Casimicrobium huifangae: one gene and its partner. The protein of the gene in region 2 interacts with the protein of the main gene of each other region in a pairwise test. Links are inferred from orthologs where the notes say so. Each region holds a gene or a part of one and is shown on either strand. Other genes may lie near its edges.

Region 1 (3,181 bases), 3.3 Mb from region 2 along the record:
TGCGCCACGGCTGGCGGCCGGCCAGCTTCAGCCCCTCGAACGCCTGCGGGCTGGTGACTTCGTGCACCAGATGGCGGTCGATGTAGAGCAGCGCCGTGCCGTCGCTTTCGGTACGGACGACGTGTGCGTCAAAAAGTTTGTCGTAAAGCGTGCGGCCAGCCATGAGAACCCTGAAACGAAACCGGAAATCTTGCCGCGCCCGATGCGCGAACCCTGATTTTATGCGGTTGCAGCAATTTGCCCCGGCCGCCGTTGCGCTGCGCGCAACACGGCAGCACGGGTGTCCGGCGGTAACAGGAAAGCCGCCTCATCCGCGCGAGCCTTGAGTTCAGGCCCGTAATGCACGGAATCCGCCGAGTCGACCTGCAGCAGACCGACGCGCAACAGGGCATCGAACGCGGAGCGGAACTGGCTGCGATCCGAAAACTCCGGCGCGTTGAATACATGGGTCATGGCCAGATGCTGCGCTGCCTGCTGGCACAGCGCTTCCACGGCTTCGCGGCTTTGCTCGCCGCTGGGGGCGCGCCCGGCGAGCGCCAGCATCAGCGCGTGGCGGGTCAGCGCCGGGCGGATGGTGGCAGCGAGCAGTTCGAGATGCATCGCGGCGTCGGTGCCGGCAGGCGAGGCGCTGACCACAGCGGCGTCGGCTTCCATGCTTACCCAGCCATCACTGGCCATCGTGGCGAGCGTGCGTTCAAACGGCGGGAACAGTGTCGCATCGGGGCGCTCGGCGGCGGTCGCTACCGGTTCAACATCGTCATGCGTTGCCGCAACAGTCTCGGCCCGCCAGGGCGGCAGATACAACTCGGATTCGAGCAGCACATAAAGTTCTCGCGCAAGCCGCGCCAGCTTGGTCTTGCCGATCACGCCATGCTGCACAATGAGGCAGGCAATCAGCCCCGGCAGCGCAAAACAGTGCAGCACGTTGTTGCGGAAGTAGGTGAGCGCAACGGCCGCGTCGTCGCTGGCCATCACCACGTCGCCGAGCGCATGGCTTTGCCGCTGCAGGTAACCCAGCCGCGCCGTGTGAGTGATGGCTTCGACGCCGCTTACCGTAGTGGCGACGGCCTCCGGTGCAGTGCGCGCCTGCGCGGCCAGCCGTAGCAGCCGCTCGACGATATCGGCGAGCTGGGCAGCGTCGGCCGCGTGCTTGGGCGTTGCCAGCAGAGCCGTGGCCACCACCGCAACCGGGTTCAGATGCACCGCACCGTTGATTCGCTCGGCAATCTGCCGCGACAGTTCGGTCAGCGTCCGGCGACGCAGGTTCTTGTCGGCAAGCCAGTTGTCCATGTCGCGCACGCCCTCGGCGTCGAGCAGCTCGCCCAAGGCAATGGGCCGCGCGAAGCTGACGCCGACCTCGCCGTAGTGCTCGTGGCGGAGGTCGCGGATGGCACCGAGCAAGCCCCACACCGACTCCTTGCGCTTGGCGGCGCCGGCCAGCTCCTGCGTGTAGCTGCCACCCTCGATCAGCTTCTCGTAGCCGATGTAGACCGGCACAAACAGCAATGGCCGCGAGTGTTCGCGCAGGTAGCTCTGCACCGTCATCGAGATCAGGCCAGCCTTGGGCGGCAACATGCGGCCGGTGCGCGAGCGGCCGCCCTCGACGAAATACTCCATCGGGAAGCCGCGCCGGAGCACCTCGTGCACGTACGCGGCAAAGACTTCACCGTAGAGTTCGTCGCCCTTGATCGAGCGGCGCAGGAAGAAAGCGCCGCCACGACGCAGGATGCCACCCACGAGGGGCAGGTTTAGATTGGCACCCGCTGCGATATGCGGCACCGTCAGCCCCACGCGATACACAACGTAAGAGAGCAGCAGATAGTCGATGTGGCTGCGATGACAGGGCACGTAAACCAGCGTGTTGTCCTTCGCCAGCGCCTGCAGGCGATCAGCGCCGCGCACCGCGACGCCGTCGTAGATACGGTTCCACAAACGACCGAGCAACTGCTCACCGAGGCGTACCACCAGATACGAATAGTCAGCGGCGATTTCGCGGCCGATGGCCTCGGCGCGGCGCTCGACCCTGGGCACCGGCAGTTTCTTTTCGATCGCCTCCTGCGCGATGGCAGCCTGCACGCGTGGCTCGCGCATCATGGCACCGATCAGCGTGCGCCGGTGCGAGAGATCAGGACCAATGGCGGCCTCACGTTCATTGCGAAACTCGGTGCGCAGCAGCCGTGCCACGCGACGGAGAATGCGTTCGCGATCAAGACCCTCCACCTGGGCAACGTGAATCACCTCGTGCAACGAGATGGGCGCCCCGAACTTGGCCACCACCGCGCGGCGGTAAAAGATGATCGACAGCAGCTTGCGCAGTCGCGAGCGGCCGCCCCAGCCTTCGGCCGCCCACAGCCGCAGCAGGCGGATACCGCGCAGCGGCGAATCTTCGCGCTCCTCGCGCTCCGGCGCCCGTCCCCAGAAAATGCTCACCGGGATCAGCCGCACTTCGCTATTACGTTGCTCCAGTACCGCGTCCACCAGTCGGGTGAGCCGGCTGGCCGCGTCGCGACTTCGGTCATCGTGCAGGGCGAAGACCGAGTAGCGTTCGGCCAGCAGTGGCATCGGATCGTGTGAGGCGGGCACCGGATGCTTTCGGGTCAGCGCATCGAGCATCGCGGCATCGGTCACCGACGGTCGCGGCATCACATAGCAAACCGGCGCATCGCCGGTGATTGCCAAGGGTTCAGGGAACACCTGTACCTGCACCCAGAGCGACAGCAGGCGGCGCAGCGCGACGCGCAGCGAGCGTTCAGGAAAGCTCAGCAGATCGCCGCCGGTCATGCCTGGCCTGCCATGCCTGACCGGTGCAACCAGCTTTGCAATAGCGCCTGCGCCTTCACCAACGCATCTGGCGCATCGCAGGCGACCTCAACGCCAGGGAAGCTGCGCAGCCAAGTAAGCTGGCGCTTGGCCAGTTGCCGGGTGGCAAACAGCGCGCGGTCGAACATCTGCTCGCGTGGCGAGCGCTGTTCAAGCACGTCAAGCACCTGCCGGTAGCCGACGCAACGCATGGCCGGCAAATCGGGATGCAGGGGATAGTGGCTGCGCAGGCTTTCCACTTCGGCGACGAAGCCCTGTGCAAACATGGTGTTCAGCCGCTCCTCGCAGCGCAGATGCAGCCAGGCACGGGTCTGCGGCAACCAGCGGATGATGAAGAGGTCGAGATCGGCGAGCACTGAGC
Region 2 (5,781 bases):
TCGGCATCCGTCAGGGCGACGAAGCCTACGGCGTGTGGCGTATCTCATCAGGCAAAGGTGCCCGGCGGCGCACAGAGACAGTGAAGACACGCGGACACCTGACCACCAACGACGGTGAGATCGCCGTCAACTGGGCGCTGGACGGCCACGGCATAGTGATGCGTGCCGAGTGGGACATCGTGCGTTATTTGAAGAGCGGGCGGTTAAGACAGGTGTTGCCGCAATGGGAAACACCAGACGCCGACATCTACGCCGTGTATCGCGAGCAGTTGCAGTTGTCGACGCGGGTACGCACCTTCGTCGACTTCATCGCTGAAGCATTTGCCGCGATGAAGTCGGCACCATAGTGCGAGCAGCCGCGCTTACCCTGAGAACTTGATCTTGGCGGTCAGCAACTGGAACCACATCACCCAGTCGCCCATGAATGAGTACAGCGGCTGCTTGAAGCTCGCCGGCTTGTTTTTCTCGAAACCAAAGTGCCCCACCCAGGCCCACGCGTAGCCCTGCACGATGCCCACCGGAATCAGCCACCAGAGTTTGGTGATGAAGGCCGTGATCAGCAGCGAAAGGCCAACGGAAGTGCCGATAAAGTGCAGCACGCGGCAAACCGGGTTGCGATGCTCGCCGAGATAGAACGGATAGAAGGACGCGAAACTCGTGAACTTCTGAGCCGGTACCTGAGCGATTGCGTCTGCCATGATGAATCCTCCTCGTTACGAACGATAGCGCAGACATCGCGAGTGGACAACTGCCAGCGCGGACGGCCTCCCGCGCGTCAGACGTTGTCTACTCCAGTGGCCGGAACTTGAGCGACAACTGCCGCTGGAACACCTCGGCCTGATCGGGCTTCGGCAGGGGTGACGATTTCAGGATCGCCCTTTCGACCGCCTCATCGTAAGCCCGGTTACCGCTGGATTTGGTCAGCGTCACCGAGATCACTTCACCGGTTGGCAACTGCGTCACCGTGAACTGCGCCTCCGGGTTGCCCGGCACTTCGCTGGCGAGGATGATGTTGCCGCGCACCTTGCCGCGAATCTTCGCCACGTAGTCCGCCTCGGCCCTGGCCCGGGCGCGCGCTGCGGCAGCGTCAGCAGCGGCCTTGGCAGCACGTTCGGCCTCGGCCTTGGCTGCGGCCTCCTTCGCTGCCTTTTCGGCAGCGGCCTGCGTTGCCTGCTGTTCCTTGAGCGCCTTGTCCTGCGCCGCTTTCAGCTCGCGGGCGCGGATTTCGTTCTGCTTCTTCGCCGCATCAGCGTCAGCCTGCTTTTTGGCGGCGTCCTGCTTCGCTTTTTCCTTCGCGGCCTCGGCGGCTTTCAGCTCGTCGGCCTTGCGCTTTGCTTCCTTCTCGGCTGCTTTCTGGCGAGCGATGTCGGCTGCGCTCGGTTGTGGGGGCGGGGGCGGCGGCGCCACTTTCGGTGGTGGCGGTGCTGCAGGTTGGGGTGGCGGCGGAGGCGGAGGCGGCGCGGGTGGTGGTGGCGGTTCAACCGGGTCCGGCACCGGCGTCGGCGCAACGCGCGACACCAGCTCCACCGCCACCGGCTCGTGCGTCACCTGCTTCCAGCGTACGCTGAACACCAGCCCGCCGATCAGCAGTACGTGGACAACGATGGCGCCGATCCACGCTGCGGTCTTCGAGCCTTCGTTGTTGTTGCTCATCAGCAGGGCGCGCTAGCCGCCTTCTTTGGCGACCAGACCCACGCGCTTCACACCCTGTGCGTGCAAAGCGCCGAGCAGACCCACCACTTCGTCGTATTTGACGTTGCGGTCGGCCGCGATGACCACCGGGCGGTCCTTGACCTTCTGCAGCTCCAGCACCCGGTTCACCAGCGTGGCGCGTGTCAGCTTGCCCTGTGTCGCGCTGCCACCATCGCGCATCGACAGCGAACCATCGGCCTTCACCGTCACTTCGATCGGATCGGCCTGCGACGGCGTCAGTGGCTGCCCGACGCTGGGCAGCTCAATCTCGCCAGTACGCAGTGATGGCGTGGCGATCATGAACACTATCAGCAGCACCAGCATGACGTCGATGAACGGCACCACGTTGATCTGGCTGACGAGTTTGCGGCGGCGCACGGTCAGGCTCCCGATTGCGGGTCAGGATCGGGTAGGACGCCGGTGTTGGCAAGTCCGTGAGCCGCAGACAGTGCGAATGCACGGCAAGGCGAAAGTGACAAAGTCATGATCGATTCTGATCCGGAATCATGCGCTAGGCTTGCCGCTGAAGAATGTTCAGAAACTCTTCCGCAAAGGTCTCAAGCTGCGTGTTGATGCGATCGAGCTGGGCCTGGAAGCGGTTGTACGCCACCACCGCCGGAATCGCAGCGAACAGGCCGATGGCGGTGGCGATCAGCGCCTCGGCGATGCCGGGCGCCACCTGCGCGAGCGTGGCCTGGCCGACGCTGGCGAGACCACGGAACGAATTCATGATGCCCCAGACGGTGCCGAGCAGGCCGATGTAGGGGCTCACACTCGCCACAGTGGCAAGACCGGGCAACTGGTGTTCCAGGCCGTCCATTTCGCGCTGCGTCGCGGCCTTCAGCGCGCGACGGGTACCATCGACCACAGCTTCTTTCGACGCCGTTGCCTGCCGCTTTTGCTTGATGAATTCACGAAACCCGGCAGCGAAGACATCCGCTTGCGGCCCGAACTTTTCGCGCCCCTCGGCAATGCGGGCGTAGAGCTGGTTGAGGTCCGAACCCTGCCAGAACGAGTCGTCGAAGCCGGCGTTACGCTTCGCCGCTCGCTTGAGCACGCCGCCTTTGTAGAAGATCAGCCACCACGACCACAGCGAGAGCAGCACCAGCAGCAGCATCACCGCCTGCACCGGCACGCTGGCGCCGGTGATCAGGTGAATGAACGAAAGATCGGCGGTGGGTTTCATTCGGGTGCCTGCGCGGAAGTATTGGGCATCATGGCTTTCAGCGTATCGCGCATCGACTTCGGCATGCGCAGCGGGCCGGAGAGATCGGCGGCGATGAACGCTACTGTGACCGTCGCCGCGAATAACAGTTCTTCGCCACTCGCACCCTGCCGCGTGACGCGTTGGCGGATGACCATGCGGCTGGCACCCACCTCGGTGGGCTCGGCGGTGACAGTGAGCAGATTGCCCAGCGTTGCCGGCAGAAAGTAATCCGCCTCGACCCGACGCACCACAAACACCGCGTTCTGCTCGCGCTGGATCACGTCCAGCTCAAAGCCCGCCGCGCGCAGCCAGTCGCTGCGAGCGCGTTCGATGTAGCGCAGGTAGTTGGCGTAGTAGACGACGGCACCGACGTCGGTGTCTTCGTAGTAGACGCGGACGGGGATGCTGAACACGCTGCGAGCGCTCATTCGGTGAACAATTCGCCAGTACCCATCGCCGCCGGCGGCACCAGACCAAAGTGACGGTACGCCCGTGCGGTGGCCATACGGCCGCGGCTGGTTCGCTGTACGTAGCCTTGCTGGATCAGGAAGGGTTCGATCACATCCTCAATCGTTTCACGCTCTTCGCTGATCGCAGCGGCGAGGTTGTCCACGCCGACCGGACCACCGGAGAATTTTTCGACGATGGTGGCGAGCAGTTTGCGGTCCATCACATCGAGCCCACTGGCGTCCACGTCCAGCATCGACAGCGCCGCATCGGCCACCTCGCGCGTGACGTGCCCCTTCGCCTTCACTTCAGCGAAGTCGCGCACGCGGCGCAGCAGGCGGTTGGCGATGCGCGGCGTGCCGCGCGAGCGGCGCGCAATCTCCAGCGCACCGGCATCTTCCATGTTCACATTGAGCAGGTTCGACGAGCGGGCGACGATGCGCGACAGTTCCTCGTCGCTGTAGAACTCCAACCGCGCCACAATGCCGAAGCGGTCCCGCAGCGGATTGGTCAGCATGCCCGCGCGCGTGGTGGCGCCAATCAGCGTGAACGGCGGCAGGTCGAGCTTCACCGAGCGCGCGCCCGGCCCTTCGCCGATCATGATGTCGATGGCGTAATCCTCCATCGCGCTGTAGAGCGTCTCTTCGAGCACCGCGCTGATGCGGTGAATCTCGTCGATGAACAGCACATCATTCGGCTCAAGATTGGTCAGCAGCGCCGCGAGGTCGCCCTTCTTCTCCAGCACCGGGCCGGAGGTCTGATGCATCGTCACACCCATCTCGCGCGAGATGATGTGCGACAGCGTCGTCTTGCCCAGCCCCGGCGGGCCGAACAGCAGCACGTGATCGAGCGCTTCGCGACGCGACTTCGCCGCCTCAATGAAGATCGAAATCTGGCCGCGAATCTTTTCCTGGCCAACGTATTCATCAAGCTGCTTCGGCCGCAGCGCGCGCTCCAGCGCGTCCTCCTGCGTGCCCTCGCTCTTCGGCGCGATCAGCCGCTCGCCCGCGTCCATGCCTGCAGGCACGCGCGCGGAGGCGGCGCTTGCGAGGGAATCATCATGAATGACCATACAGGTATTGTATTGAGCTCCCGTTCGTGGTGAGCCTGTCGAACCATGAAGCCGTAAACCCCGTAGGGTACGTTCTTAACGCACCTCAAATTAGTCCCCTCTCCCCTTGTGGGAGAGGGCTAGGGTGAGGGGGCGGCGTTGCCAACCAAGTTGGCGGGGTTTACCAAGTCGGGGGTTGCCCGACAGCAAGTAACTTTCTTTTGCTTCGCCAAAAGAAAGTCACCAAAGAAAAGGCGACCCCAGAGATTCGCCGGGAACCCTGCGGTGCTCACAACAGGCGGGCGCCGCACAAATCGCCCGATGGCGCGCTAGCCGCGCGCTGGTGGGCTCATGGTGCGACGCTTGGACCGCCTGTTGCTGCGCTCCTCAGGGCGAATCAATGGGGACCCGGAGTGGTAGTTGATTTGATGGCCTCCGGAATCGACTCTACAGCAGTGGGCAAAGAGTCTTGAGTTGTCTTCGCAGCGGCAAATTCGTCTTCGGCTTCATCGTCAGGCAACGCGTCTGATTCTGGGAACTCCTCGCTTGCTTCCTGTGAGATGTAGCTCATAAGCAGCAGAAGCTCGAGTGTTGAAAACACTATCGTTGCAAAAGAGGCGTTGATCGAAATTACATTGCACAACGGCGTATTAGGAAGGCTAAACGCCGCCGCAATGGTGATCATCCCGATGCAAATGAGAACAAACACGCCCTGAATCGTTTGCAGGTGTAAGCCTGCGACGATGCGCCGCAAATAAAGGATACCGAGTTCGTTAATTTCGTCTTCGAGACGAAGAAAATATCGCGGCAAAATCGAACCGTCTTTTTTGGTCAACCGAGTGCCTGGCTCAACGATTTTTTCCAGAATCGGCTTCATTGGATCGAACTGCAGCCAATGTCCTGTCGTGAGCGTCAGAAGAGGCAGCAGATAAACGTCTCGAATTTCGCGTATGTCAGGATCGTCGGAATCCTTGTGCGCGTCATAGATTTTTTCAACGAGGCTGCGAATATCTGCAATTCTCTTGAGAGAAGACTCCTTGAGCCCTCTGACGTAATTGTTGAGCACGGCGAGTGCTAAGGCTGTGCAAACAGCGAAAATTAGAGCTGTAGCCTGAAGCGCTTTTGATGCGCCTTCACGTAATAGCGTCAGCTCCGCGTATGGGACATAAATGTTTAGTAGCGCAAGCACGACGCACACAATGCCGATGCGAAACCAAGATTTACGGATAAGAGTCATCGTGAGAAATTCAAGGCAATTTCAGCCATATTCTGCTGGATAACACCGCCGACGCGGTGTTATCCAGTACGTGCCCCTTCAGCCCGCGCCGAGGAGCGGAGCAACGGGCAGTCGTGGACCCGAGTAATCTTGCAGGTCCCCGGCGCA

Evidence for each region.
Region 1: the proteins of FKL89_RS16920 (region 2) and plsB interact in binary tests that used the Escherichia coli proteins (3 or more experiments, as listed by UniProt). The link is inferred for Casimicrobium huifangae from one-to-one orthologs.

What each region holds. Positions count from the first base shown.
Region 1 is NZ_CP041352.1:419,012-422,192, reverse strand. It holds plsB (glycerol-3-phosphate 1-O-acyltransferase PlsB), read right to left. Parts: upstream 2,782-3,181; coding sequence 220-2,781; downstream 1-219. Other genes in the region: miaA (tRNA (adenosine(37)-N6)-dimethylallyltransferase MiaA), read right to left, coding at 2,778-3,181; leuC (3-isopropylmalate dehydratase large subunit), read right to left, coding at 1-163. UniProt on the Escherichia coli protein: Catalyzes the transfer of an acyl group from acyl-ACP to glycerol-3-phosphate (G3P) to form lysophosphatidic acid (LPA). This enzyme can utilize either acyl-CoA or acyl-ACP as the fatty acyl donor.
Region 2 is NZ_CP041352.1:3,748,256-3,754,036, forward strand. Bases 1,602-4,554 are described here. They hold FKL89_RS16920 (YbgC/FadM family acyl-CoA thioesterase), read right to left. Parts: upstream 3,328-4,554; coding sequence 2,875-3,327; downstream 1,602-2,874. Other genes in these bases: tolA (cell envelope integrity protein TolA), read right to left, coding at 1,602-1,653; FKL89_RS16910 (ExbD/TolR family protein), read right to left, coding at 1,666-2,070; tolQ (protein TolQ), read right to left, coding at 2,204-2,878; ruvB (Holliday junction branch migration DNA helicase RuvB), read right to left, coding at 3,324-4,361. Outside these bases: FKL89_RS16895 (LysR substrate-binding domain-containing protein), read left to right, coding at 1-347; FKL89_RS16900 (Mpo1-like protein), read right to left, coding at 363-698; more of tolA, read right to left, coding at 787-1,601; FKL89_RS16930 (Pre-rRNA-processing protein TSR2-like), read right to left, coding at 4,795-5,634.